DNA from 3 places in the Phyllobacterium sp. K27 genome. Region 3 is predicted to be linked to each of the others. Evidence: predicted binding sites of a transcription regulator. Region 3 holds the regulator's gene; each other region holds the start of a gene.
The links. Region 3 encodes LexA, which represses DNA repair genes until DNA is damaged. Its sites were predicted from a motif close to TGTTCNNNNTGTGTTCNG; they were not measured.

Region 1 (9,885 bases), 870 kb from region 3:
AAAAATTGCAAGCGAAGATTGCAGTTTGGTTGCATGCGATTGAATTAAAGCAACGTCAGCAAAAGTGGGAGCCGGTTCTGCGTTTGAAATTGCTTGAAACAAGAAGTTCGAGCATTCTGTGGCTTTGGTTTAAATGGAACCAAAAGAACGCTTGATCAAAACGGATACTCTAGGCCTGCCGCTCTTTCAAAGGCGAAAAACTGAAGCGGTGCAGACCAATGACCGGTCCATGCTCTTCCATTGCATTGCGATGGATTTCTGTCGCGTAACCCGCGTGGGATTCCAGCCCATAGAGCGGATAATACTGCCCTGTCTGGGTCATCATCCTGTCTCTCGTCACTTTGGCGAGTATGGATGCCGCGGCGATTGACACAGAGCGTTGGTCGCCCTTGATCATCGCTGTTGCAGGGCAGGGCAGGCCGGGCGCGACATCCCTACCATCAATCAGGGCATGCTGAGGAATGATCGCAAGACCGCGTGTGGCGCGGCGCATCGCTTCAAGCGCGGCCTTCAATATGTTGGTTGCATCGATTGCAGGTGCAGAGATACTGGAAATAGAACAGGCCAGTGCTGTTTTTGTAATAATATCAAACAGTTCTTCGCGCCGCTTTGCCGTGAGCCGCTTTGAATCATCAAGGCCGTCGGGAATTTTCTTCGGGTCAAGAATAACAGCCGCTGCAACCACTGGTCCTGCCAAAGGCCCTCTGCCTGCTTCGTCGATACCGGCAACGAATTGGATACCGGATCGTGTAAGCTTCCTTTCACTGGCAAAGTCGGGCTTGTCAGCGGGCAGGGAAAGCAGCAGAGAATCAGAACGTGATCGAGACATCTTGCGGCGACTCTCGCATTCGTCCTGATTCTCTGCAAGTCCCTGGATAGCTGATGGGGCGTCGCTATCCAAGGTTACCATCAGGCGGGGATGGGGGTCGCACCTGATGGAAGTCGGTTTAAAACAGCGACAACTGCTCGCTTCCAGGTGTTGCGGCGAAGAGATCGGTCCGCAAACGCCTTTTATTCAGATTGATTCCAAGCCGCTTGGCAGCAATTTCAAACCGCCGTCCGATTTGCCAGGCATAGGGGCCTTCACCACGCATGCGCTTGCCCCATTCGGCGTCATAATCCTTGCCATCCCGCATGGACCGCACGAGCGAGAGCACATGCCGGTAACGATCAGGATAGTTGCGCAGCAGCCATTCTTTGAAAAGCGGGCTGACCTCAAGTGGCAGCCGAAGCAGAACATATCCAGCCTCAAGCGCACCCATGGCACGGGCACTGTCGAGAATACGCTCAATCTCGTGATCGTTCAGCCCGGGAATGACAGGGGCCACCATAACACCAACGGGAATTCCCGCATCGGAAAGGCTGCGCAAGGCTTGCAGCCGTCGCGTAGGCGTTGAAGCGCGTGGCTCCATGGTGCGGGCCAACTTTCCGTCGAGTGTCGTCACTGAAAGACAAACCTTGGCGAGGCCCTTCTCAGCCATGCGCGCCAGAATGTCCTGATCCCGCATAACCAACGCAGATTTTGTAACGATTCCAACGGGATGTTGATGCGCCTCCAGCACCTGCAGAATATCGCGCATGATACGCCATTTCTTCTCAATGGGCTGATAGGGATCGGTATTTGTGCCGATGGCGATTGTCTTTGCAGTATAACCTGGCTTGGACAATTCCCTGTCCAGCATCTTTGCTGCATCAGGCTTGGCAAAGAGTTTTGATTCAAAATCAAGTCCGGCAGACAATCCCATATAGCTGTGTGTCGGGCGGGCAAAGCAATAGATGCAACCATGCTCGCAACCGCGATAAGGGTTGATTGACCTGTCGAAACTTATATCCGGCGAGTCATTGCGTGTGATGATTGTCCGGGGCTTTTCAAGTTGTACCTCAGTCTTGAATGGCGGGAGATCTTCAATTGTTTCCCAACCATCATCATAGACGTGGCGGCTTTCAGCTTCAAAACGGCCAGTTGGATTCATACCCGCGCCGCGCCCGCGTCTGCGCTCACCGTCTATCCGCAAGCCAGCATTTTCGATCAATGCGTTGGCATGCTGTGCCCGGCCACTTCCGAAAGCGATCTTATCCGCCTGCACTACAATGTTCATCTGCATTCTCCCTGCCAGGCAAAACCGATTCGTTGATGGCTTCGAGCCTGAATCTATTCCTATCAAATAATGAGAACAAAGCAAGAACAATTTAGACAAAAGGATGGATGGAAATTATAGTCACATTGATATATTGGCTAAGTATGATTTCCGTCCTGATTGAAACCCGTAACTCAGACGAATTATTGGCCAGAACCCTTGCCGGGCTGGTAGGTGGAGCTGTCGAGGGGCTGCTCAGTGATGTGATTATTGTCGATTATGGATCATCGGATCAGACTCATCGTGTTGCCGATGCGGCTGGTTGTATCTTTCTGCAGGATCAAACATTGATCGACGGATTCCGGCGGGCGCGCAGTGAATGGTTTTTGCTGGTGGAACCCGGCGCGAGATTGCTCGATGGATGGATTGAGCCGGTCGCCGTGCATGTAGAGCGGGCGCAAGGTCCGGCCTGTTTCACCTGCTCCCATGCTCACCGCAAGCCTTTGCTTAACCGGATTTTTTCGAAACGCAGCCCCATTGCCGACGGCCTGCTGATCTCCAAACGTCAGGCAATGGCATTATTAAAGCCGGAAAAGAAGGCAGCCGATTTGGCGCGCGGATTGGCGATGAAGCGCTTGCGCGCAGAAATCATCCCAACAGCTTAGTTTAGCCCTTGCTACTGCGTCTCAAATGCTCATTGAGGCGTGGCATGATCTCGACAAAGTTGCAGGGCATGTGACGATAATCGAGCTGATATTGGAGAATATGGTCCCAGGCATCCTTGCAAGCGCCTGGGGAGCCCGGCAATGCGAACACAAAGGTGGCGTTTACAACGCCGCCCGTCGCGCGCGATTGAATCGTGGACGTGCCGATTTTATCATAGGAAATCCTGTGAAAAACCTCGGAAAATCCGTCCATCCGCTTTTCGAATATTGGTTCAAGCGCTTCCGGTGTCACATCGCGTCCGGTAAAGCCGGTGCCGCCTGTGGTGATGATGACATCGATCTGTTCATCCTTTGACCAGGAAATGACGCGCTCGCGAATTTTTGCAACATCATCGGTTACGATGTCTCTGGCCGCCAATATGTGGCCTGCGAGAGCGATGCGTTCAGCAAGTGTCTTGCCTGATTTATCATCATCGAGCGTACGCGTGTCAGACACGGTAAGAACTGCGATTTTGACCGGAACGAATGCGCGTGGTGAATTCTCGGACAAGATCAGCTTCCTCCTTCGCCGCTATGCGTGTTTATCACAAACCACGATGGATAAGCGTTGCGCAGCTGCGATGCAGCAGCAAAGGCCGCCTCATCGCTATCATAAATCGCAAAACAGGTGGCTCCCGATCCAGACATGCGCGCCAGACGCGGAGACGTGGAACACAGCGCATCCATCGTGTCGCCAATAATGGGAAGCAGTTCGACTGTGGCCGCATATAGATGATTTTCTGTCTGTTCAAGATAGGCGCAGACATCGTTCACGCTCCCGAATCTTGGCAAGGTGGGCAATCCAGGATTGTCTTGCTTTTTCAAGGCTCCGAAGACCTGTGGCGTCGAGACGGCGGTGCCGTTGTTGACCAGAACCATTGGCAGGCGCGGGATGGCTGTGACCGCCTCCAGTTCTTCGCCGATACCGCGGGCAATCAAGGGCCTTCCATGCAGGCACATGGGCAAATCCGCGCCAAGTGCCAACCCAATATTATTGAGATCGACAGGATCAAGATTGACGTTCCAAAGAGAGACCAGCGCCCTCAAGGTTGAAGCGGCATCGCTGGACCCGCCGCCAATGCCAGAGGCAATTGGCAAGTGTTTTTCCAGATCGACTGAAACAGGGAAAGCTTGGTCCGGAAATTCTGCACGCAACCGGTCTCGCGCTTTTAAAACAAGGTTGGACGCGTCGGCAGGTACGGAATGACCATAAGGCCCCGTTACACGAAATGAATCCACTCTGCTGCGTGCGACACTTATCCGGTCACCAAAATTTGCAAACACGACAAGGCTGTCCAGGAGATGATATCCATCATTCCGTCGGCCAGTTACATGAAGCGCCAGATTGATCTTGGCAGGCGCAGTCAGGCTGATCGTTTGCTCAAGGCTGTCGAGCATTTCCGTCAGTCTTTACGCACACGATATTCGCCAGTTTCCGGGTCCTGAACCAAGGTGCCTTGAGAGCGATTCTGGACTTCTTTTTCCGCCTCACGAACGCGTTTGGATACACGCTGTGCTTCGCGTTTGAACGAACGATAGCCATAATAGGCGGCGATGCCGACAAGCAGGAAAAAGATCAGTTGTGGCATCGTCCTAAACCTCGAATACTGCAAGCGCCAACATTTCAGCAATTATAACACGGCACTTCCTACTTGCCAAAACACACCAGTCTAAAGGCCGAAACGTGACCAAAGTGCCCGTTCTTCTGCGGCATTGACAACGCCTTCGGCAAGTCCGGCACCTATCCCACCAAACCGGATCTCGGCAGAAGGGAGTTTGCGCCCAAACAGCCCGCGTGGCTGCGAAATGAGTTTCATCTTGGTCTTGGGGCCATATAGCGACTGCAAATACGAGCGCATATCGCCAAGCCCGTCGATGAGTCCAAGTTCCAGTCCGCGTGTTCCGGTCCAGAACAGGCCCGTGAACAGGTCAGGATTGTCACTGAGCTTTTCGCCGCGCCGCTCTTTCACCAGATTGATAAAGGTCTCGTGAATTTCCAACTGGAGCGCTTTTAGATGCTCGATATCCTGCTTGTTTTCCGGCTTGAAAGGGTCGAGCGTGGCTTTGTTCGACCCAGCTGTATAAACGCGTCGCTCGACGCCGATCTTCTTGATAAGTTCCGTGAAGCCGAAGCTTGCGGAAACAACGCCGATTGAACCGACGATAGATGATGGGTCGGCGATGATCTCGTCACCGGCAACAGCAATCATGTAACCACCAGATGCAGCAACATCCTCAACGAAAACGTAAACCTTTTTGTTTTTTTCAATGGCAAGGTCGCGGATACGCCGGTAGATCAGCCGCGATTGAACAGGCGAGCCGCCGGGAGAATTGATCGATATTGCAACAGCTGGAGCATCTTTATCGCCAAAGGCTTCTTCCAGCATGCCGGCTGTGGAACTGAGAGAAAGGTCGTTGCGAAAGCGGCTGTTGCCTGACAGGATCGCGCCATGCAAACGCACCACCGGGATCTCGATATGGTCTGGGCGCCAACGGCGGGGCAATAACTTCCGAATAAATCGAGCCAAGCGGGTCTCCTTTAAGGTACTCGTCTCACGACCATGTAAGCGGTGCGGAGAAAAGCGCAATGGTACCAAAGTTTAAAACAGCGAAGAGACTCCGTTGTTAATTGCTATGGCGCGTTCGGTGAAATCATTGCCGGTTTCATGGTGCATGACCAAGGCGGGATAGAATGTCAGCCCCGCGCGGCTGCCCTTTACCCCTTTGATGATGATCCTGATCGCGGCCTCTTGAGGTCTGGGCTGGACAGGTACGATGATCAGACCGCCAAAGCGCCTTTGCAATGCGGTGAGCAATTCAAACAAGGACGCTGGCCGGGCGATGATTGCGAGTGAGCCGCCGGGTTTGATGATGGCAGCAGCCGTTTTGACCCATTTTTCCAGCATGCCATCTGTCATGACATGGGCTTCCGCCTTCAAGTCATCCGGTGTGGCGCGGTCCTTCGCCTCGTTGAAGGGCGGATTCATGATGGCAAAGTCAAAGGCGTTATCTTGAATCCCGGAAGCTAGCCGCGCTTTGGCCGTTGATGTGACATCAGCTTCAATAATGTCGCACTGGCCGGAGAACATATGGTTTTCCGGCAAAGCCAAAGACAAGCGTGCACACTCCACCATGACCTCGGATCGCTCGATGAGGGTTGCAGTGGCTTGGTTGCAGCGGGAAAGAACCGCAAGCCCGGCAGCCCCGGCTCCAGCACCAAGATCAGCAATGCGACCGCTAAACTCATTGGGCACCACACTTGCCAGCATCATGGCATCAACGCCAGAGCGATGACCTTTCGCAGATGGCTGGATAAGGTGGAAACGACCGCGATGGAATGCATCGATTGTATGAGGAATGTCCAGAAGAGGCATGGATTAGCCGCGAAGCTCCTGCTCAATTCCCGCATCGATCAGCAATTGGCGCGCCTCTTTTTCAAACTCTGAATCAACCATGACGCGCCGCGCGAGAACGCCAAGCGAACCTTCGAGGACACTCATATTGGCATCAGCGATAAAATATTTGATCTGAGCATCTTTCAGCAATGATTCGACGAAAGAAATAAGAACAGGGTCATTGAGGCGCATTATTTCAATCATCGGTACTACCGTTTAAAGAGGAATGGAGAAAAGGACACTGGCTTTATCACGAATTTGTGGCCTGCACCAATTCTGCGCGCCAATTCGCCGCTTGCGGGTTATAGGCAGTCAAAATAAGGTGTCGCCGCATTGCAACGCCACGTATCTTGCAAGGTTTTACCGGGCGTAGTGACATTTTGATTTGACCCGCAATCCTTTCTGGAGATCGAATTTGGTCCTCGGAATTGGGCGCAGGGTCAGGACAGTAGGAGTTTCATTTTGGGCGTTGTTGTCAGTCTTGAAGATAAGAAAAACAGTTCTGGTTCGGTTCAGCCCCTTGTCGATTTGACCAAGGCAGATATGGGACGAGTCAACGAACTGATTTTGTCGAAAGCAGGATCTGACGTTGAAATGATTCCGGAAGTCGCCAATCACCTGATCTCCTCAGGTGGCAAGCGTTTGCGCCCAATGATCACACTCGCCGCCGCGCGCATGTTCGGCTATGAGGGCGATGGTCATGTGAAGCTGGCAACCAGCGTTGAATTCATGCACACCGCGACGCTCCTCCATGACGACGTGGTTGATGAGAGTGATCTGCGCCGCGGAAAGAGCACTGCGCGTATGATCTGGGGCAATCAGGCAAGCGTTCTGGTTGGCGATTTTCTTCTGGGCCAAGCGTTCAAGATGATGGTCGAGGTCGGTTCGCTGGAAGCATTGGATGTGCTCGCTACCTCAGCATCAGTCATTGCTGAGGGTGAAGTGATGCAACTTTCGGCGGCAAAAAACCTTGAAACCACCGAGGATGAATATCTGGCCGTTATCAAGGCGAAGACTGCGGCGCTCTTCTCTGCGGCGGCAGAAGTCGGGCCGATTATAGCTTCTGCATCGAAGACTGATCGGCAGGCATTGCGTTCTTACGGCCTCAATCTCGGTCTTGCCTTTCAACTTGTCGATGATGCGCTGGATTATGGTGGCAATGCCAAAGATCTTGGCAAGAACACCGGCGATGATTTCCGCGAGGGCAAGATCACGCTTCCTGTTGTCCTGACCTATCGCCGGGGAAGCTCGGAAGAGCGTCAATTCTGGAAGGAAGCGCTCGAAAACGGCGCGAATGACGATAAGGGCCTGGAAAAGGCCAAGGGCCTGATGACGCGTTATGGGGCATTGAGTGATACGATCCAGCGTGCAAGGCACTTTGGAGGAATAGCCCGTGATGCGCTGGCTCCATTGGACCATTCACCACAGAAAGATGCCTTGCTCGAGGTCATCGATTTCTGCATCAGCCGGGTAAATTGAGGGCTGATGGATCGAGGCTATCAACTGGCTCAAGACACAAGTCTTTGGGAAACTTGAGCTGAAACCGTAAAAAGGCCATGGTTTCCTTGAGGATTCGCAGTATCGTTCCAAGTTTAGCCAGTAAAGAGGGAATTTTTTATGCAGCGCAGTAAGATACTCGGCTCCATTGCAGGAGTTACACTGGCTGCCATAATGGGTGGTGTGATCCCCGGTGCCGCTAACACGACGAAGACGCCAGTCATCAATACCGGAAACTTGTCGGGTGCCTTTCTTTCGGCCCGCACTGCCGAACGCGACAATGATTTTGACAGTGCCATAGCTTTTTACCGGCAGGCGTTGACCTATGATCCAAAGAATACGGAGCTGCGCCAGAGTCTTCTTCTTGTCCTTTTGACAAATGGCCAGTTCAAGGACGCCTTGCCGCTTGCTGCCCAGCTGAAGGCGGTGCCGGAAATAGAGCGCTTTTCGCGTTTGGCGCTTGGAATTGATGCTCTCAACAAAAAGCAATACCGACAAGTTGAGACATTGATGATGTTGTCGCTCCAGTCCGATCTGGACAGGATGGTGACTGGACTGATTGCAGCTTTCGCTAAAGCCGGTGCCGGCAAGCCCAATGAGGCCTTGGCGATGATCGACAAGTTGAAGGGCCCGGAAGGCTTTACGCTTTTCAAGGCCTATAGTTCTGCGCTGATTGCCGATATGGCCGGCCAGAAGAAAAAGGCAGCAGCGTTCTACCAAGCCGCTCTGGACAACAGGGCTAATATTGCAGCAGCACCTGACACATATGAGCGACTGGTTGAAGCTTATGCTTCGTTCAAGATCCGCAATGGTGACAAGGCTGGCGCTGAAACGCTGGTCAAGGAGGCGAACGAAGTTCTGTCTGGGCGCATGGTGCTTGTCGAGTACGGCAAGCAGATTGCCGGTGCGAAAACAGTCAAACCCTTGATCCAGACGCCGCAACAGGGGGCGGCTGAAATATTGTACGCCGTTGCAACAGCAATTGATAATAATGGTGGTGAGGCGTTCTCAAAACTTTATTTGCAAATGTCTCTGCCGCTTCGTCCCGATCACGATGCCACCCTTTATCAACTAGGCGACCTGAGTGCGAAACTTGAACAGCCGGAAAAGGCAATCGAGTATTTTGGCAAGATTGCCAAGGATTCTGCCTATAGGCGCGATGCCGAAATGCAGCTTGCAATCAACCTTGCTGTTTTGAAACGGAATGATGAGGCCATTCAGCATTTGGGTGTGTTGCTTGAAAGCAATCCCGAAGACATGCGGACCTATCTCGCGATTGGCAGCATTTACGCTCAGGATAAAAACTATAAGCAGGCTGCCGAAACCTATGACAAGGCTGTCGCGATCTTGAAGCAACCTACGCGCAACGACTGGACGATCTTCTACCAGCGCGGAATTTCCTACGAGCGGCTGAAGGAATGGGACAAGGCGGAGCCGAACTTCCTGAAGGCGCTGGAGCTCTATCCGGACCAGCCACAGGTCCTGAACTATCTTGGATATTCGTGGATCGATATGAATATCAAGCTGGAGCAGGGGTTGGATCTGATCAAGAAAGCCGTCGCTGCAAGGCCACAGGATGGCTATATTGTCGATTCACTGGGCTGGGCCTATTACCGTCTGGGGCGTTACGATGAGGCCGTTATTCAGCTTGAACTGGCTGTCAAACTGCGCGCCGAAGATGCCACGATCAATGATCACCTCGGTGATGCTTACTGGCGCGCTGGCCGCAAGCTTGAGGCGACTTTTCAATGGGCGCATGCGCGTGATTCCAAGCCTGAACCTGAAGATCTGGTCAAGATCGAGGAAAAGCTGAAGAACGGACTTCCAGAAGAAAAGAACCCCGGCGTTGCGAAGAACGGCGTTGAAACACCAAAGCCCGCTGAGCCTGCTCCGGCACCCGACAAGAAGGGTTGATTTCTTCGTTTCACTTGACCGGCCAGTATGCACGTCCTAGGAGGTGCATTCTCTATTATTTCCAGTAATGAAAAGGCCGCACGGTGACTTCTCCCTTGCCAGATCATATGCACCCGACCCGCTCGTTTCAGGGCTTGATCCTGACACTTCACAATTATTGGGCGCAGCACGGCTGTGTGATCCTGCAGCCCTATGACATGGAAGTTGGTGCGGGTACGTTCCACCCCGCAACGACCTTGCGTTCGCTTGGGCCGAAGCCGTGGAAAGCCGCCTATGTGCAGCCTTCACGCCGCCCGA
Region 2 (9,885 bases), 640 kb from region 3:
TGCAGCTTGCAGCCGTTTCGGCGTCCGCAGGATATGGTCTTTTCGCCCGCCTACTTCGTCGCAAAGGCTCGAAAATGAACCACATTGCCTTCGCCTTTGCTCCTTGTATCCAAACGAAAAGCCTCATACCATTTCGACCAGATTAATGGGTCCGGACCCTCAAGATGGAGAGTTCAAGCTCATCCTGCCTTATCGTCTGCCGCTGGTCTTGGGCAATGACGTAGCGGGCGTTGTGGTCCGGGTCGGGTCGGGCGTTCGGCAGTTCAAGCCCGGTGATGCTGTTTATGCCCGTCCAGCTCAGGACCGCATCGGAACATTTGCAGAATACATCGCCATCGACGAGGCCGATGTTGCGATGAAGCCAAATAACCTGACCATGGAAGAAGCCGCATCCATTCCGCTTGTCGCCTTGACAGCATGGCAGGTACTTGTTGAGCGAGCCAATTTGCAAAAGGGGCAAAAAGTTCTGATCCACGCTGGTTCGGGCGGTGTCGGCACAGTTGCCATTCAGCTCGCCAAGCATCTTGGGGGCCATGTGGCAACGACCACAAGCACAGCAAATATCGATCTGGTCAAAAGTCTCGGTGCAGATGTCGTGATTGATTACAAGTCGCAGAACTTCGAAGAAGCTCTGCAGGATTATGATGTCGTCCTGAATAGTCTTGGCAAGGACACGCTGGAGAAATCTCTTCGCGTGTTGAAGCCGGGCGGAAAGCTGATCTCCATTTCAGGGCCGCCGGACCCGGCTTTCGCCAAGGAGAATGGTTTCAACTGGCTGCTTCAGCAAATCACACGTCTGCTGAGTTTTGGCATCCGAAGAAAAGCCAAACGCCGAGGCATCAGCTATTCGTTCCTTTTCATGACAGCCAATGGTGAACAACTCGCTCAGATCACGTCCTTGATTGAGGCAGGAATCATTAGACCCATCGTGGATCGTATTTTCCCATTCGCAAAGTCCAACGAGGCCATGGCTTATGTCGAGACGGGCCGCGCAAAGGGAAAGGTAGTCATCACCACAAAGTGACTTTCGCATGAAGTGAGTGCCTTGCGGTCCGCGTGCTCTGACACTCGCGCCTGTCGTGAAATTATTCCCTTGTGAACAGATAACCGGTGCCTATGTTTAGGTCTGACTCTAAATTCAGGTGACATCCATGGAGACGGATATGACAGCCCAGACCAAGCCGATCGAGCTTTATTATTGGCCCACACCGAATGGATGGAAAATTTCCATCATGCTGGAAGAGCTCGACATTCCTTATGAGGTGAAGCTGGTGAATATCGGCAAGGGCGATCAGTTCGAGCCCTCATTCCTGAAAATTGCTCCCAACAATCGTATGCCTGCCATTATCGACCCCGAAGGGCCGGATGGGAAGCCGATCTCTGTTTTTGAATCAGGCGCGATTCTGCAATATCTCGGCCGGAAGTTTGGCAAGTTCTATCCGCAGGACGAACGTAAGCGGGTTGCTGTTGAGGAGTGGCTGTTCTGGCAGGTTGGCGGCCTTGGCCCCATGGCGGGTCAAGCCCATCATTTCCGCAATTATGCGCCGGAAAAGATCGAGTATGGCATTAATCGCTACACAAATGAGGTTAATCGACTTTATGGGGTGATGAATCGCCGCCTTGAGGGCAGGGACTATCTTGCTGATGAATATTCCATCGCCGATATCGCATCCTATGGCTGGACAATCTCCCACGCCAATCAGGGGCAGGACCTTGATGATTTCCCTAATCTGAAGCGCTGGTTTGAAGCCATCCGCGCGCGTCCGGCAGTTGAACGCGGGGTTGCGGTCGGTAGGGAAGAACGCCGTAATCTGGCTGATGACAAGGAAGCGCAGAAGATCCTGTTTGGGCAGACAGCCCGCTAATGCGCCGACGGCAACGAGGCTGATGCGCCGACGGCAACGAGGCTCATGCGCCGACGGCAACAAAGCTAATGCGCCGACGGCGATAAAGCCGATCCATTGAAGGAAAAAAAGCCGGTCAGCAGAAGGAAAAAAGCAGCCATGGGGAGAACTCCATGGCTGCTTTTGCTTGTCCCTAACCAGAAACGCTGGTTCAGACCTTGGCTCTGCTCGGTCAACCGAATAAAATACATCCGGGTAAGGCCATCAGAGCAACGATATTTGAAATAATCGCTACCCAGCCACCCTGCAGCTCTTAAAATCCACACGCCGGGAGGATACGTGTAGCATTGCTGGCCTCTTAGACATTCTTCGCAGAATAAAACAATCTTTATAATTGATACTTCAAACAGCAACATTCTGAAATATGCTCAATATATACTTCAGCTCGTTTTGCCGCGCAATTAGACCTTAGTCTAAGACTGTCGGATTAATTCAACTCGGTATTGCAGGTGTCTGACGTTTGCCGCTGGATATTGGCCAAGCGGGTATGGACACACTTCAACCACGCTTTAAAAATTCTGCTGGCGTGCGTTTAAATTGCATGTAGGCTCCACCTGCTTTTCTTTAAAAAAGGGGGAACCATGCCTTTCAAGAAAATTGTCTATGCGGGCCTGATTGCCGCTGCTTTGGGCGCTTCATCCGCTATGGCTGAAGATATCGAGATTGCAGTGGCTGGCCCGATGACAGGCCAACTTGCCAATATTGGCGATCAGTTCAAACAGGGCGCTCAGGCTGCTGCCGCGGCGATCAATGAGAAGGGCGGTATTTTGGGCCGCAAGATCAAACTCGTCATGGAGGATGACGTTTGTGATCCAAAACAGGCCGTATCCATCGCCAACCGCATTGTCGCTGCCGGTATCAAGTTCGTGGATGGTCATGCCTGCTCAGGTTCGAGTATTCCGGCTTCTTCGGTCTATGCTGAAGCTGGCGTATTGATGATGACACCCGCCTCGTCAAATCCGGAGCTTACCGACGCAGCCGCTAAAAATGGCTGGCCGACGATCATGCGGCTTTATACGCGTGATGACGCGCAGGGCGAATTCGTCGGACCTTGGATTGCCGAAAAATACAAGGGCAAGAATGTTGTCGTTCTTCACGACAAGGGCGCCTATGGCAAGGGGCTTGCGGATGCCGTCAAGGGCAAGATGAATGAGGCCGGACTGAACGAAATTCTGTATGACGGGATCAATGCCGGTGAAAAGGACTATTCAGCACTTATCACCAAGCTGAAGGATTTGAAGGCTGATTTTGTTTATTTCGGTGGCTATCATCAGGAAGCCGGGCTCATTCTGCGACAGGCAGCAGACCAGAATTTCAAATTTCAGCTCATGATGGGTGACTCCATAGCGTCGCCAGATTTTTGGGCGGTTTCGGGTCCCGCAGCTGAAGGCGTTATCTTCACATTCCCGGCCAATCCGCAGGTCCGGCCAGAAGCCAAGGCCGCAGTAGAAAAGATAAAGGCCGGTGGTTTCGTGCCTGATGGCTTTACCCTGTTTTCCTACGCGGTCATCGAAGCCTTTGCGCAAGGGATAGAGCGTGCAGGCAGCGATGATCCTGAAAAGGTCGCGGAAATTCTCAAGGATGGCACGCCGGTGAATACCGTTATTGGCCCTGTCGTTTTTGACGAGAAGGGCGACATCAAGGATGCCAAATACGATATCAATATCTGGCACGATGGGGCTTACGCACCGATCAAGGAGTAGTGTCGGGCCTTGTGAAAGTGAGCGGGCAGATTTATCTGCCTGCTCGTCTTGAGTTGATATCCCGGCGCTACTGGCGGGTGAGGCTTTCGCTTTTGCAGATGAGACCGCCCATCACGCATCCGGCCAGCGATAGTTTGCCGCCCTTGGCCGTGGCTTTGCCATTATAGGTCTTGCCTTCATCAAGTTTGTTGACGGTGCCCTTATAGGAGCCATCCTTGCCCGCCATTGAGCCGATCGACTTGCCCTTATATTCTCCGGTCATGACCGTACCGCAATATTTGTCGCCGCCGCAGGACGAATACTGGATAATCGTCCCATTCGAGCGCTTCCATGAACCAACGATAGGTTCTTCAGCTATTGCCGATCCTGTCATGAGGGCAAAGCTGGCGCCTGCCAGCAAAATTTTTAACTTCATAATATCCTCCCGGTGAAGCGAACCAAACTCTCCGTCTGTTCGCATGGTGCTTACGCGCACGTAAAGGTAATTTAAAATGCAAAGGAAGGGAAGTGCCGTCACAAAAGCCGAGGGAGCATTTTTTCACCTGATTAAAAAGAGTTCGGAAAGTAAGCCCATGGTTGCAATCCGATATGTGGTTAGCAAAAGCTTGAAATCGTACGCGCGCATTTTCGGCAAATGCCCGTATTTCCTGGAGCATTATATTTAACGAATTCCGAAGTTTACGAATTGTTTTTGTTTTGTTTGATCCCGGTTAAGCATGCCTTTTAACAGCAATTTCAAGCCTCTCCTGCATGATCGGAAACATCAAAAGAGCACGCCAAAAACAAACAGGCGGTTCTCAGAAGTCTGACAGGGCTTTCGTTTGTAAATACGAAATAGGTTCAACAGGGGTTTGGTAAAATGGCACGCTTTGATCTTCAAAATCTGGAAAATGGCCACGTGGCTGGCGCTGCGCAGACCGATATTCTTTTTGAAATGGGCATCATGTATGCGACCGGCCGCGACTGTGCCGTGGACCTTGTGGCAGCCCATAAATGGTTCAATATTGCTGCAATCAAAGGTTGCGATCGTGCCGCCAAGCTGCGCGCCGAGATTATGGCAACAATGCCAAAGGCTGATATTGCAACTGCGTTGCGGGAAGCACGCGAATGGATGACTTCTCACTGAGGTTCTTCAAAGGAACTGCAAAAGTATAAAATTTTAATCAAATGCTGCACATTCGGGCTTTTTGTGATGAATAGTGCGAATTGATTAGTTCACATATTTGTTTGTCCGGATATTTTGTTCGGACGGTAAAATAAATGGTATATTTTCGCCATATGTGCTTTGACAATTTTCAAACTTTTCGCGTATTGAAGATGCGGTGAAAAGCTACAACCTGCGCGTGCGCGCGATTGATAATGAAGACGGAAAACACATGTTGGACGATTTGGAGAGGTTGTTATCCAGTTTAATTGAAGCTCAAACACAACTCATAACGATGTGTGCCAAATCAAAAGCATTTCCTGACAATAATACTTTGCAGAAGATTGCCACACTTGAGCTTAACATTGCGGCTGTTGAAACCGCCATTGCCAATCTGCCAAAACAGGACGGATAAGCAAAACTTGCTCTAACATTCGCATCCGATTTCGATAACGCTGATGGTGAACCTTAGAATCAAGGGAACGCGCTAATCATTTGTCTCAAATCGCACCAGCGATGACTTCTCTTTTACCTGCGAGCCTTCCGTGACGATTTCAGCGATTTTGCCCTCATGCGGTGCGGTGATGGTGTGTTCCATCTTCATCGCTTCAAGGACCAGCAATATCTGACCTTTCTTGACCATATCGCCCGCTGAAACGCGAACGGACTTTACCAGGCCAGGCATGGGCGCACTAAGACGGTCTCCGGCAGTTCCTGCCGCCTCGGCAAGCAGGAATGGATCAGCGATGGCAAAGCTCGAAACTGTTCCTGTAGAAAGCACTGCGATACCATCGGGAATTGCAGCTGTCTTGGCACGAAGATTGATGCCTTTGCCGGTGACATGCCAGCCGCTTGCCTCCTTTCGGACTTTCACTTCAAGGTCGCCCTGTGTTCCGGAGAGCGCAAAGCGCTCATTGCCCAGCACAGTCACTCCATAGCGCGCCGGCTTCTCTTCTTCAAAAAGCATAACGGGATAGCTTGGCGATCCAAGATGGCTATAGCCGCGCAAGGCCGCCCACGGATCATTGGAGGTTGGTTTCTCCAACAATCCGCTTGCCACGATAATCGCCAGTTCCTTCGCACCGGCAGGCACGATTGTTGGTGTCACAAGGCTGGCAAGATCACGATCAATCAAGCCGGTATCGATATCGCCACTGCTGAAACCCTCGTGCCGAATCAAAGCTGACAGAAAGGCAAGGTTGGTCTTTGTTCCCGCAATCTCGGTCTGCATCAGCGCATTTTCCATCGCCGAAAAAGCAGAGGTCCGATCTGACGCATGAACGACAACCTTCGCGATCATCGGGTCATAGAACGGAGATATCGTATCGCCTGCGCGAACACCGGTTTCGATGCGAATGTCGCTGCGGGTCGGGAATGCCAGATGATGCAGCGTCCCAATGGCAGGCAAAAAGCTGCGGGCAGGGTCTTCCGCATAGAGCCGCGCTTCGACGGCGTGACCGTTCAGCGGGATTTGCTTTTGCGTCAAAGGGAGTTTTTCGCCCGCGGCGACGCGCAGCTGCCACTCAACCAGATCAAGTCCGGTGATCATTTCCGTAACGGGATGCTCGACTTGCAGGCGGGTGTTCATTTCCATGAACCAGAAGCGGTCAGGCTTTAGCCCTTCGCTCGCATCGACGATGAATTCTATGGTGCCCGCACCGGAATAGTTGATTGCCAAAGCAGCCTTGACTGCAGCGCTGGTCATTGCTGCGCGCATCTCGGCGGTAATGCCGGGGGCAGGGGCTTCCTCGATGACTTTTTGGTGGCGGCGCTGGAGAGAGCAATCACGCTCATAAAGATGCACGGCATTGCCATGATTATCGCCAAAAACCTGAACTTCGATATGGCGCGGCTTGGCGACATATTTTTCGACCAGAACACGGTCATCGCCAAAAGCGCTCTTGGCTTCGCGCCGCGCGCTGCCCAGCGCCTCGGCAAAATCATCGGGACTATCCACCTTGCGCATGCCCTTGCCGCCACCTCCGGCGCGGGCCTTGATCAGGACCGGATAGCCGATTTCCCGCGCCTTGGAGGCAAGCACGACAAGCTCTTGCGCTTCGCCATGATAGCCCGGAACAACAGGCACACCGGCTTTCTCCATCAGGCGCTTGGCGGCATCCTTCAAGCCCATGGCGCGAATGGAGTCAGCGCTTGGGCCAATGAAAACCAGTCCCGCTTTTACCACCGCATCGACAAATCCGGGATTTTCCGAAAGGAAGCCATAGCCGGGATGGATGGCTTCGGCTCCCGTGGCTAGCGCCGCCTCAATGATACGGTCGGCACGCAGATAGCTGTCTGTGACGGGCGCTGGTCCGATATTGACCGCCTCGTCGGCCATGGCAACATGCAGGGATTGCGCATCCGCATCGGAATAAACCGCAACAGTGCCAATCCCCATGCGCTGCGCGGTACGAATGACACGGCAGGCAATTTCACCACGATTGGCAATGAGGATTCTGGAGAACATTTTTGTCATTATTGCATCTCGCTTGTTCGGCATGTGCATTGTGCGTGGTTCGACAAGCTCACCATGAGGGAAGTTGCCGTTTTGCACGTTGGAGCATCTTGGGCTTTGCAATCCTCAGTTCTCCCTCATGGTGAGCTTGTCGAACCACGCTGGACCGGATTGCTAATGTGGGCTTTATTATGAGCATTGAAGGTGCCATCCCATCACATCCGGAACATGCCAAAGCGCGTTTCTTCCACGGGCGCATTGAGTGCGGCGGATAAGGAAAGCGCCAGCACTTCGCGGCTCTTTGCCGGGTCGATAATGCCATCATCCCACAGCCGCGCCGAGGAATAGAGCGGGTGACCTTCACGCTCATACTTCTCAAGGATAGGCGCACGGAAGGCTGCCTCTTCTGCGGCGGGCCATTCAGCGCCCTGGCGTTCAATGCCCTCGCGTTTGACCAGTGCGAGAACTGTTGCGGCCTGTTCGCCGCCCATAACGGAAATACGGGCGTTCGGCCACATCCACAGGAAGCGCGGCGAGAAGGCGCGTCCACACATGCCATAATTGCCAGCACCAAATGAGCCGCCGACGATCATCGTCACTTTCGGCACGCGGGCAGTTGCAACCGCCGTGACAAGCTTTGCGCCATCCTTGGCAATGCCGCGGGCTTCATAGGAGCGCCCGACCATGAAGCCGGTGATGTTTTGCAGGAAGACAAGCGGAATGCCACGCTGCGTGCAAAGCTCGATGAAGTGCGTGCCCTTTAATGCGCTTTCCGAAAACAACACGCCATTATTGGCGATGATCCCGACCGGCATGCCATAAAGATGCGCAAAGCCGGTAACCAGTGACGTTCCATAATTCTGCTTGAACTCGTCAAACTCTGATCCATCGACAAGACGAGCGATCAACTCGCGCGCATCGTAAGGCTGGCGCAGGTCAGTCGGCACGATGCCATAAAGCTCATGTGGATCATAAAGCGGCGGAATCACTTTGCGAAGGTCGAGCCCTATGTCTTTCTTTCGATTCAGGTTTCCGACGATACGGCGGGCAATGGCAAGCGCATGCGCATCATCCATTGCATAGTGATCGGCAACGCCGGAGTCGCGGGTGTGCACCTCGGCACCGCCAAGGTCTTCGGCCGAAACCTCTTCCCCTGTCGCGGCTTTCACGAGCGGAGGACCGGCCAGAAAAATCGTCGCCTGTCCTTTCACCATAATCGTCTCTTCCGACATGGCGGGCACATAGGCGCCGCCCGCCGTACAGGACCCCATGACCACGGCGATCTGCGGAATACCTGCAGCCGACATATTGGCCTGATTGTAGAAGATGCGGCCAAAATGCTCGCGGTCAGGGAACACCTCATCCTGATTGGGCAAGTTCGCCCCGCCGCTATCGACCAGATAAAGGCAGGGCAGATTGTTCTGCATGGCGATTTCCTGCGCCCGCAAATGCTTCTTTACGGTGAGAGGATAATAGGTGCCGCCTTTGACCGTCGCATCATTAATGACGATCATGACTTCCTTGCCGGAAACACGCCCGATCCCGGCAATCATGCCAGCCGAGGAGATGTTGTCGCCATACATATTCCAGGCCGCAAATTGGCCGATTTCCAGAAATGGCGAACCTGCGTCGAGAAGTTGTGCCAGCCTCTCACGCGGCAGCAGCTTGCCACGTGAGGTGTGCCGTGCGCGCGCCTCATCAGTCCCACCCTTACTGACAATTTCCGCCTTGGCGCGGATATCATCGACAAGTACCTGCATGCGCTGCGCATTGGCAGTAAAGCCTTCCGATCCGGTATCGATCTGGGATTGAAGTACGGTCATGCGGTCTCCTGCAGCTATTCGATGCTTGTGACAATATTGGTTCAGGCGCTTTCGGAAAACATCTCCCGCCCGATCAGCATACGGCGAATCTCGCTGGTACCAGCGCCGATCTCGTAGAGTTTGGCATCGCGCAGCAGGCGTCCGGTCGGGTAATCATTGATGTAACCATTACCGCCAAGCGCCTGAATGGCTTCAAGCGCACACCATGTTGCTTTTTCGGCTGAATAGAGAATACACCCGGCAGCATCCTTGCGGGTGGTTTCGCCTCGGTCGCAAGCCGAAGCCACGGCATAAACATAGGCGCGTGATGCATTCATCGTTGTGTACATGTCGGCAAGCTTGCCCTGCATCAATTGGAACTCGCCAATCGACTGCCCGAACTGCTTGCGTTCATGCACATAGGGAACAACCACATCGAGGCAGGCCGCCATAATGCCGATTGGCCCGCCAGCCAGAACAACACGCTCATAATCGAGGCCGGACATCAGGATTTTCACGCCCTTGCCCTCTTCGCCGAGCACGTTTTCAAACGGTACTTCGCAATCCTCAAACACCAGCTCACACGTGTTCGAGCCACGCATACCCAGCTTGTCGAGCTTTTGCGCGGTCGAAAATCCTTTAAAACCTTTCTCGACCAGAAAAGCAGTCATGCCGCGTGAACCGGCAGAGGGATCAGTCTTGGCATAGACAACAAGCGTATCGGCGTCGGGACCATTGGTGATCCACATCTTGTTGCCATTCAGCACATAGCGATCGTTCTTCTTGTCAGCGCGCAGTTTCATCGAAACCACGTCGGAGCCAGCGCCGGGTTCGGACATGGCCAGCGCGCCCACATGCTCGCCGGAACAAAGCTTTG
Region 3 (9,885 bases):
GATCAACCAGCAGGCCTGAATAGATCGTGCGTCCGCTTTTAAGCTGAACCCATGAAAGATAATTTTTAAAACCAACCCATTTGGCTCCCCCCATATTTGTGAGCGAGGCATCGGTGAAGGAAAAATAGATGGTACGGATCAACGGCCAGCCGGCAACGATTGCCAGAGCGATGATCATCGGTATGAGGAAAAGTTGAGCCGAACGTGTTCGCTGGCGCAACAAATCCGATCGCAATACTGTTGAGGTCATGTTTGAATTCCTGCCCAGGAAAAACATCGGGATGCGAACTCAGGCAATCGGTGCGAGCTGATTGTCAGGAGGACTCCAACAACTCGCACCGTGCCCTTAAGCTGGTAGAGACCTACCAGCTACCTCCCTGAAGCTCCGCGATTTTGGCTTCAAGTAACTCCAGATTTTCAGCCGCCGTGCCGTTACCGGACAACGTGTCGTGAACAGCGCTCCAGAACATGGAAGAGACCTCGTTATATTTGACCTTTGTTGGAGCGGATGGCCTTGGCACGGCCGTTTCGAACACCGGTTTCCACAATGGGATCAGCGGCTGCGCTGTCGCGATATCCTTGTCATCATAGAGGGATTTAATCGTCGGCAGATGGGAGATATTGATCGCCATTTCCTTCTGCTGCTCGGCGGCAGCAAGGAACAGGGTAAGCTTTATCGCCTCGTCAGGTGATTTCGAGTATTTCGAAACGGCCAGATTCCAGCCACCGAGAGTTGCTGCAGACTTCTCGCCTTCCTTTCCGACCGGAAGCGGCGCTACATCGAACTTACCTTTAACGGCGCTGTCAGCACCTTGGCTCAACGAATAGGCGTAAGGCCAATTTCTCATGAAGACGGAATTGCCCGTCTGCCAGACACCGCGAGATTCTTCTTCCTTGTAGGCCAGTGCACCTTTTGGCGAAATCGTGTCGATCCAGCCTTTGGCGCGATCAATTGCTGCAACCGCTTGCGGGTTATTGACCGAGATCGTACCGTCAGCTTCAACAATCTGGCCACCGCCGGATGATTTTATCCATTCCAATGCATTACAGGTCAGCCCTTCATAGGCATTTCCCTGAAATACAAATCCAAACATTCCTTTGTTTCCGGCCTGACGTTCGCTATCCTGCACTTCCCTGGCGGTCGCAGCCATTTCATCCCAGGTCTTGGGAACGGGCTTATTGTACTTTTCAAGCAAATCCTTGCGATAATAAAGTGCCGGCGCATCCGTATATAATGGCAGGGCTACCAACTTGCCGTCGACCGTCTGGCTCTCAATGATCGATGGGAAATGTTGATCCACAACGTCTTTTGCCGCTTCGGTCAAATCGAGGAATTGCTCCGACAACTGGGGCGCCCAAACGACATCGGTCTTATAGACATCGATATCCGTATTTCCGGCAGCAAGCCAAAGACGATACTGGCCGAAATTATCGGAACTGCTGGATGGCATGGCAACGATGGAAACTTTGTTTCCCGTCTCTTTTTCAAAGCGGTCAAGCTGCTTGCGCAACTCGGCGGTCTCATTGCCAGTTGAGCTATAGACGATAGAAAGATTGGCTGCATAGGCACTGGAAGATAACAGCGCGGTAAGCAATACGCCTGCAAAAACGGAACTCTTCTTCATAAAATCCTCCCAAAAATCTTTGATGGATCACCCTATGCCGGACGGCACACAATCCCAATTGCAAGTCCTCCTCAAACGCGTCAGATGGTCAAATCAACTTATCCAAAGCGCTTTGGATAAAAAGTGTCAAAACGCAAATCGATTGTCAATAAATAGTTTATGAACGCTGGTAATCAGCCAAATAAAATTGTGTAGATCATTTAAAGCGCTTTGAACTATGGTTATACTACGCTGAAACAGACATTTGATTACACGGATCGGAACCTGGTTTGGATCACCCAGCATGAAGCTGAAAGAACTCGCTGAAAAGCTCAACCTTTCCCAGACGACCGTCAGCCGCGCGCTGAATGGTTATCCGGAAGTGAATGAAGCGACGCGCGAGCGCGTCAACAAGGCGGCATTGAAATTTGGCTACAGCGCGAATGCGAATGCGCGGCGTCTTGCCATGGGCCGTGTGGGTGCAATTGGCCTCGTCATCCCTGCAGACTCCAGTCAACGATTCGGTCCACATACGGCAGAATTTCTTGCCGGTCTGGCGGAGCGCCTCTCCCGGGACGAGATTGATTTTTTACTGAGCCCGATTATCGATAATGACGAAATTTCAGTCTATAAGCGCCTCATCTCCAGCAAACGTGTCGATGCGATTATTGTCTCCGGCCCCGTTTTGGTCGACGAGCGTGTATCCATGCTGCTTGATGCAAACTTCCCTTTTGTCCTACATGGACGCACAAATATTGACAGACCTCATGCTTGGCTGGACATTGACAATCAGGGCGCGTTCTATCAGGCAGCAAGCCACCTTCTCGATTTGGGACATCGGCACATCGCCATGATTGATGGCTTGAAGGGCTTCACATTTTCCGAGCATCGAGAACTGGGGTATCGGCAAGCTTTAAATGAACGCGGTGTCGAAGTGGACCCACGCTTTATCGTTCACGACTATTTCTCTGATGAAATTGGCTTTCGTGAAACGCAGCGCTTGCTTTCATGTACACCGCAACCAACAGCTATTATTGCAGGATCGATGATGACGGCTTTGGGCGTCTCGCGCGCCGTCCGCAACAAGGGATATCAGTTGGGCAAGCAGGTATCTCTCATCACCCACGATGACGTCTTCCCCTATCTCAATGCGAGCAACATGGTTCCATCCATGACGACCACACGGTCGTCAATGCGTTCCGCCGCAACAAGGATCGCTGAAATGCTGGTGCGCGTGCTCGATGGCGAACCGGTGGACAATATTCATGAGCTATGGCCTGTCGAGCTCACCGTACGCCAATCCAGTGGCCCTCCAATACGCGGCTAAGCATATTGCTCTCCGTTATTTATCTGATTTTCAGTGTGCGGCGCCTTAAGTAACTGGTTTATACCAGATATTAATCCTTGTGGAACACAACTGGAACATATAGTGTTTGTTCTGGTTTTGTTTTTCCGATTCCACGTTTAAGGATCGCCCTATGCTCACGCGCAAACAACATGAACTTCTGCTCTTCATTCATGAACGGTTGAAGGAAACGGGCATTCCCCCTTCATTTGATGAGATGAAGGATGCATTGGACCTCGCATCCAAATCGGGCATTCACCGTCTGATTACCGCGCTGGAGGAGCGAGGATTTATTCGCCGGCTAGCAAATAGGGCACGAGCGCTGGAAGTCCTTCGCCTGCCGGATTCAATTGCGCCGGGCTTGAACGCACAACGCAAATTTTCGCCAAGCGTTATCGAAGGCAGTTTGGGACGCAATATCGCCCCGCCTCGCCCGCAAGCAAGCACTGCGGACATTGTGGCTGCCAATATGATCAGCATCCCGGTGATGGGACGCATTGCAGCAGGTGTGCCCATCGCCGCAATCCAGAACCAGACCCATATGCTCAACCTTCCGCCAGATATGATCGGTAGTGGCGAGCATTATGCGCTTGAGGTCAAAGGCGACTCCATGATCGAAGCGGGTATTTTCGATGGTGATACTGTTGTCATCAAGCGCGGCGATACGGCAAGCCCCGGTGAAATCGTCGTGGCCCTTGTGGATGATGAAGAGGCCACGTTGAAGCGTTTTCGCCGCAAAGGTGCATCCATCGCTCTTGAAGCAGCAAACCCTGCCTATGAGACCCGAATCTTTGGGCCGGATCGGGTTCAGGTCCAAGGCAAGCTGGTTGGCCTGATACGCCGGTACTAGAAAACGCCAAAAGAACTAAAAAGCCGAGATGATAAGAGGCGCCTGATTACTTTTGTTCACCTGAACGTGGCTCTCTTTTGCTCGCTCGCCGCTCTTCCAGATTTCGTGCGGCACGAGAGTAGATGCGGTGACTATTCCATGGCCGGTTCGGTGTGCCGACTGCATGTTTAATCTCGGATGAAGCCAGGCGTTGCAAAAGTTCTTGTTTTGCCAGGGCCGCTCCAGTCAGTGCAGGATCGGCTTCAAATGAGCCAGGTTGCGAATCTTTGAATCTGATTTCCGTAGCACCCTTGAGCGCCAACATCTGCGCTGTAAGCACCAATGTTTCGGCGTTTGGACAAGTCGCAACCTTCGTGGCAAACGCCAAAATGACGACATGCCCTTCACGGCATGCATCCGCTGCTCTTGTTGCATCATCTGTATAAGCGATAACCAACCCTTTCGGCTCGCGGGCAGTGCAAAGTTTGTCGTTGCACTCAAATTGAGGCCCGCTTGCAAGATCACCCTTCATTGCAGGCTTGATAATTTGCGGCGTTTTATATCCCTGCTGCCAATTATTCAGACTGAACGTACCACCGGCGTGCCTGTTGATTGCTAACTGATCGTCTTCTGTTCTTATAGCGACCAGTTTCCCGTCCTCTGAAATCATGATTGCGGGCTCCGATACCCGACTTGTCAAAACAACGGCCATGACCACAAACGGCAAAGCGAACAGACGCAACCATGTCGAAAGGAATAGAAGAATCAGGAGCGCTATTGCCATGAGAACAAGCGAAATTTCGGGTATCAGTCCGAGATTTCCGCTTGGTGAATGCAAAGCCACAGCTTTTGCTATCGTGATGACGATCTCAATGCCCCATCCCATAACCGTGAACGGAAGCCAGTCCAGGTCAAAAGGCATGGCAAGCATGCCGAGCACTGCGAAGGGCATAACGAGAATCGAAACAACCGGCAGCGCCAAGGCATTCCCGATAAGGCCAAATGGAGCTGTGTTATTGAAATGATATGCGGCAAAGATTGAGCTTGCTGTGCCTGCAACCAGTGAGGTCATGGCGATGCCACCCATATAGGCTGTTATTTTTGACGGAAACAGCCAATTTCCAGCCCTGGCCTTTGTCCGTTGACGTAGGCCGCGTTTGAGTTGGTAACGTGACCACCAGCTATAGAAGGCTATAAGGGCGGCTGTTGCCGAATAGGACATCTGAAAACTTGGTCCAAGAATTTCGTGTGGTGAAACGGCAATCGTAATGCAGGCGGCAATTGCGAGATTGCGCATGGACACCGCTGCGTGGTCAACAGTCAGTGCAAGCAGCATGACCGCAAGCATCACAAAGCTGCGCTGTGCGGCAATATCCGCGCCTGAAAGCAAGAGATAGAATGCCGAGCCGAACAAGGCGATAACCGCCGCAAGTTTTTTGACAGGATAGCGCGCCGATGCACTAGGGAACAAGGCAAACACAGCACGAAGAGAACCTATGATAATCGCCGCCACGAGTGCCATGTGGAAACCGGATATCGACAGAATATGCGCCAGGCCGCTGAGGCGCAGAGCGCTGTTGGTTTCCTCACTGATGCCGTCGCGTTGCCCTGTAATCAGCGATGTTGCGATGTCACCCGGCTCCCCTTTGATGCGGTGCAATATGCGATGCGTCAGCTGCTGGCGAATATTGCTGATCATCAAAAAAGCCGTTGCCCATATTCCGGACTTTGGCGCAATATCGACCTTTTTAGGCAAGCCCAGCAAAAACCCGTTGGCCCCAACGCCGCGATAGTAGTTATAAAAGGCAAAATCATAATTGCCCGGCCGAACCGGTCCAGATTGTGGACGCAGACGGACCAATGCTTTCAGTCCATCGCCGATGCGCAAATCCCGCGGCAGGCGGCGTGCTGAAACTGCAATACGATCCGGCCCAAAACGCAACGAAGGACGTTCCGTTTCTATGACATCAAGGGTCAGTCGCCATCCCCCTTTTGCATCCTTTGCCAAAGCCGAGATGCGGCCGGTCACGCGCGTGGTCACTTCGGAGCCCAGCATGGGTGTCGCCACCCTTATCGTTTCCAGCTTGGCGCAAAGCATGCCAGCGGTGACCGCCATTGCAGCGAGCAATATCAGCCTTATTGTTGGTCTGTTCTGTGCAAGCAGATAGCATCCGACAAGTAACGTGATCCCAAAGACCATCGGACTGAGTCTCGGCTCGCCACTTGCACTGAAATAAATGACAGCTCCAATTCCAGCGAACACTGGCAAAAACAAAAATTTCGTGCCTCGCGCAGCCTCATCACTGATTGCCGCCGGTATCGCATGGGCAAAAGCCTGAAGCTTCCGATCGAAGGACTGTTTGAAAACAGTGATGCCCCTCGTATCAACGCCACGGCCACCCACTGCTTTTGCAGCGGGCGATTTGACAAGTGCCTGCCCTACGCTTTCCGATTGAAACCAGAAGCGCCTTTCGCTCGTTTTCTCGTCGGTTGACGGTTCGGCCATTGATCCCCATTTCTGCCAATGCCCTTGCACGACAGCACCGCTATGGTACATCAACGCCAAATCAATTCGATTGGACGTTCGACTAACAGACCGAACTGCCCTGGAGACCATATGTCATCTTCTGTCATTACCCGTTTCGCTCCCTCTCCCACCGGCTATCTGCATATTGGCGGTGCACGCACGGCTCTGTTCAATTGGCTTTACGCCAAGCATACGGGCGGGAAAATGTTGTTGCGCATCGAGGACACTGATCGCGAACGTTCGTCCGAAGCGGCGGTGGCCGCCATACTTGATGGATTGAAATGGCTTGGACTTGATTGGGATGGCGATGCTGTCTCTCAATTTGATCGTGTTCCCCGTCACCGCGAAGTGGCCGAAGAGCTGGTTGCCAAAGGCAAGGCCTATTATTGCTATGCATCACAGGCCGAACTGGAGGAAATGCGTGAAAAGGCCCGTGCCGAAGGCCGCCCGCCCCGTTATGACGGCCGCTGGCGCGACCGCGACCCGAAAGACGCGCCAGCTGGCGTAAAGCCGGTTATTCGCATCAAAGCACCGCAAGAGGGTGAGACTTTGGTACGCGATCAGGTGCAGGGTGATGTGCGCTTCCCAAACAAGGACCTTGATGATTTCATTATCCTTCGCTCGGACGGCAATCCTACCTACATGCACGCGGTCGTGGTCGACGATCACGATATGGGCGTAACGCATATTATCCGCGGCGATGATCATTTGACAAATGCGGCACGCCAGACCGTTATCTATAATGCTATGGGCTGGGATGTTCCCATTATGGGCCATATTCCGCTTATCCATGGGGCTGACGGCGCAAAACTGTCCAAGCGCCACGGTGCGCTTGGTGTCGAAGCCTATCGTGCCATGGGATATCTGCCTGCTGCCCTGCGCAATTATCTTGTGCGCTTGGGCTGGAGCCATGGCGATGACGAGATCATGTCCGATGAGCAGATGATTCAGTGGTTCGAAATATCCGACATTAATCGCGGCGCATCCCGTTTTGACTTCCAGAAGCTCGAGGCGATTAACGGCCACTATATGCGGATTTCCAGCGATGCCGATCTGGTCAAGGCCATGATCGATATTCTGCCGGAGATCGAAGGTGGCGCTGAGATAATTTCCCGTCTGAATGATACCACCAAGGGACAGCTTCTCGCTGCCATGTCCGGCCTTAAAGAGCGTGCCAAAACCCTTGTCGAACTTGCCGATAGCGCCAAATATCTGTTTACCGAACGACCGCTGCCGCTGGACGACAAAGCCGCCAGCTTGCTTAATGAGGATGGTTTGGCCGTCCTTCAGGGCGTGTTGCCGGATTTGGCTGCAATTACCGATTGGACTGCTGACACGCTTGATGCAGCTATTCGTATTCATGCGGAAAAAACCGGCTTGAAGCTTGGAAAAATCGCTCAGCCATTGCGTGCTGCATTGACAGGAAGAGCTACCTCACCGGGCGTGTTTGACGTACTGGCAGTGCTTGGCCGAGACGAATCGCTCGGCCGGATTGAGGATCAGTTGAAAGGACGATAGTACGGAAGTTTCATCGCATTTTTGCATTGCAACATCGCGCCTTTCCGGTACGGTGCACTGCCTGTAAAAATCACGGAAATAACCTCATTCGAGGAATGATGCTTTTGCGCTGTTCAGCGCAAGTCAAAGCAAGAAAGGAACGGCAATGTCTGAGAACAGCGTAAACATCGATCTCAATGGTCACGAATTCGCTTTACCCATAAAAAAGGGGACCATCGGACCGGATGTCGTAGACATTGGGACTTTATACAAAAACACCGGCGCATTCACTTATGATCCGGGCTTCACCTCGACAGCGTCATGCGAGTCGCAAATTACGTATATTGATGGCGACGAAGGCGTTCTGCTCCACCGTGGCTACCCTATTGAACAGCTGGCCGAGAACGGAGATTTTCTCGAAGCTTGCTATTTGCTGCTTTACGGCGAATTGCCGACAAAGAGCCAGAAGGTGGACTTTGATTTTCGCGTAACGCGCCACACCATGGTGCATGAACAGATGTCGCGCTTCTTCAGCGGGTTCCGTCGCGATGCCCATCCAATGGCCGTTATGGTCGGTTGTGTAGGTGCCCTGTCGGCCTTCTACCACGACTCAACAGATATTTCCGATCCGCATCAGCGCATGGTCGCTTCGATCCGCATGATCGCAAAAATCCCGACGCTGGCCGCTATGGCCTACAAATATCATATCGGTCAGCCATTCGTTTATCCGAAGAACAATCTCGATTTCGCGACCAACTTCCTGCACATGTGCTTTGCCGTGCCTTGCGAAGATTATGTTCCAAATCCTGTGCTTGCACGTGCAATGGATCGCATCTTCATTTTGCATGCTGACCACGAGCAGAATGCTTCGACATCGACCGTTCGCCTTGCAGGTTCGTCCGGCGCAAATCCATTTGCATGTATTGCAGCGGGCATTGCCTGCCTGTGGGGTCCGGCGCATGGCGGAGCAAATGAGGCTGCGCTGACCATGCTTGGCGAGATCGGCACAGTCGATCGCATTCCAGAATATATTGCCCGCGCCAAGGACAAGAACGATCCGTTCCGCCTGATGGGCTTTGGTCACCGCGTTTATAAGAATTATGACCCGCGCGCCAAGATCATGCAGCAGACAACGCGCGAAGTTCTGGCAGAACTGGGTATCAAGGACGACCCACTGCTGGACGTTGCAATGGAGCTTGAACGTATTGCGCTAACCGATGAATATTTCATCGAAAAGAAGCTTTATCCAAATGTCGATTTCTATTCTGGAATCACATTGAAGGCACTGGGCTTCCCCACCACCATGTTCACAGTACTGTTCGCTGTTGCGCGTACTGTTGGCTGGATTGCTCAGTGGAAAGAAATGATCGAAGATCCGCATCAAAAGATTGGCCGTCCGCGGCAGCTTTATACCGGTGCGACACAGCGCGATTATGTGAGCGTTGAAAATCGCAAATAAATGACGACATAAGAAAAAGGCGCCATCCGGCGCCTTTTTCTTTGATATGAGTGGCAATTATCGCTTTACGAGCTCAAGAACCTTTTCCGCTGCAATTTCTCCAGCAGGACGATCCGTTTGCATGAATCGGGCGATCTTATCGAAACTCTCAAGCTGCGCGCTGCGCCGCAAACCTGGCATCAGTAATTGTTCAAGCTGGCGGGCAAGCGACCCTGCGCGCACGAATATGTTGAAATATTCGGGTACAACAGGTTCATCAGCGATAATATTTGGAAGCGCTGCGCTCCATATTTTGATACGCGGCGCAAGGAATGTACGCGCCAACCAGTCTGGTTTGTAGGAGAGCACCGTCGGTATGCGGGCCAAAGCCAATTCCAGGGACACCGTCCCCGATGCGGCAAGTGCCGCATCGGCTTGCGAAAACGCGCGCAGTCGCTCGGCTTCGCCAACAACGATATTGGGGCGAACCGCCCAGTTTGCCGTCAATTCACGGACCATTGCCTCAACCCGCGGCAATGTCGGTATAGTCACATTGATCTTATTGCCGCGGCTCACAAGCAGTTCTGCCGTTTCCCCGAATACCTCAATAAGGCTGGCAATTTCCGACCTTCGCGAACCCGGCAA

Region 1: a site for LexA is predicted at 2,171-2,188, ahead of ACYJL1_RS15320 (PA0069 family radical SAM protein). Genes of this name have one in related genera too.
Region 2: a site for LexA is predicted at 4,294-4,311, ahead of ACYJL1_RS14210 (sel1 repeat family protein). Genes of this name have one in related genera too.

Annotation. Positions count from the first base shown of each region.
Region 1 is NZ_CM139240.1:3,083,086-3,092,970, reverse strand. It holds gene ACYJL1_RS15325 (ribonuclease HII) at 170-829, opposite strand; gene ACYJL1_RS15320 (PA0069 family radical SAM protein) at 948-2,105, opposite strand; gene ACYJL1_RS15315 (glycosyltransferase family 2 protein) at 2,207-2,743, shown strand; gene moaB (molybdenum cofactor biosynthesis protein B) at 2,745-3,293, opposite strand; gene ACYJL1_RS15305 (4-(cytidine 5'-diphospho)-2-C-methyl-D-erythritol kinase) at 3,296-4,180, opposite strand; gene ACYJL1_RS15300 (hypothetical protein) at 4,186-4,371, opposite strand; gene ACYJL1_RS15295 (S49 family peptidase) at 4,453-5,310, opposite strand; gene ACYJL1_RS15290 (tRNA1(Val) (adenine(37)-N6)-methyltransferase) at 5,383-6,156, opposite strand; gene ACYJL1_RS15285 (putative signal transducing protein) at 6,160-6,381, opposite strand; gene ACYJL1_RS15280 (polyprenyl synthetase family protein) at 6,640-7,656, shown strand; gene ACYJL1_RS15275 (tetratricopeptide repeat protein) at 7,795-9,588, shown strand; gene ACYJL1_RS15270 (glycine--tRNA ligase subunit alpha) at 9,696-9,885, shown strand, end outside.
Region 2 is NZ_CM139240.1:2,848,246-2,858,130, reverse strand. It holds partial or broken gene ACYJL1_RS14235 (NADP-dependent oxidoreductase) at 161-1,024, shown strand; gene ACYJL1_RS14230 (glutathione S-transferase N-terminal domain-containing protein) at 1,164-1,865, shown strand; gene ACYJL1_RS14225 (hypothetical protein) at 1,931-2,260, opposite strand; gene ACYJL1_RS14220 (ABC transporter substrate-binding protein) at 2,486-3,607, shown strand; gene ACYJL1_RS14215 (DUF2147 domain-containing protein) at 3,675-4,022, opposite strand; gene ACYJL1_RS14210 (sel1 repeat family protein) at 4,467-4,733, shown strand; gene ACYJL1_RS14205 (hypothetical protein) at 4,930-5,166, shown strand; gene ACYJL1_RS14200 (acetyl/propionyl/methylcrotonyl-CoA carboxylase subunit alpha) at 5,239-7,218, opposite strand; gene ACYJL1_RS14195 (carboxyl transferase domain-containing protein) at 7,422-9,029, opposite strand; gene ACYJL1_RS14190 (isovaleryl-CoA dehydrogenase) at 9,071-9,885, opposite strand, start outside.
Region 3 is NZ_CM139240.1:2,211,224-2,221,108, reverse strand. It holds gene ACYJL1_RS10815 (carbohydrate ABC transporter permease) at 1-250, opposite strand, end outside; gene ACYJL1_RS10810 (ABC transporter substrate-binding protein) at 363-1,625, opposite strand; gene ACYJL1_RS10805 (substrate-binding domain-containing protein) at 1,909-2,931, shown strand; gene lexA (transcriptional repressor LexA) at 3,083-3,799, shown strand; gene ACYJL1_RS10795 (ComEC/Rec2 family competence protein) at 3,846-6,284, opposite strand; gene gltX (glutamate--tRNA ligase) at 6,396-7,823, shown strand; gene gltA (citrate synthase) at 7,969-9,261, shown strand; gene lpxB (lipid-A-disaccharide synthase) at 9,319-9,885, opposite strand, start outside.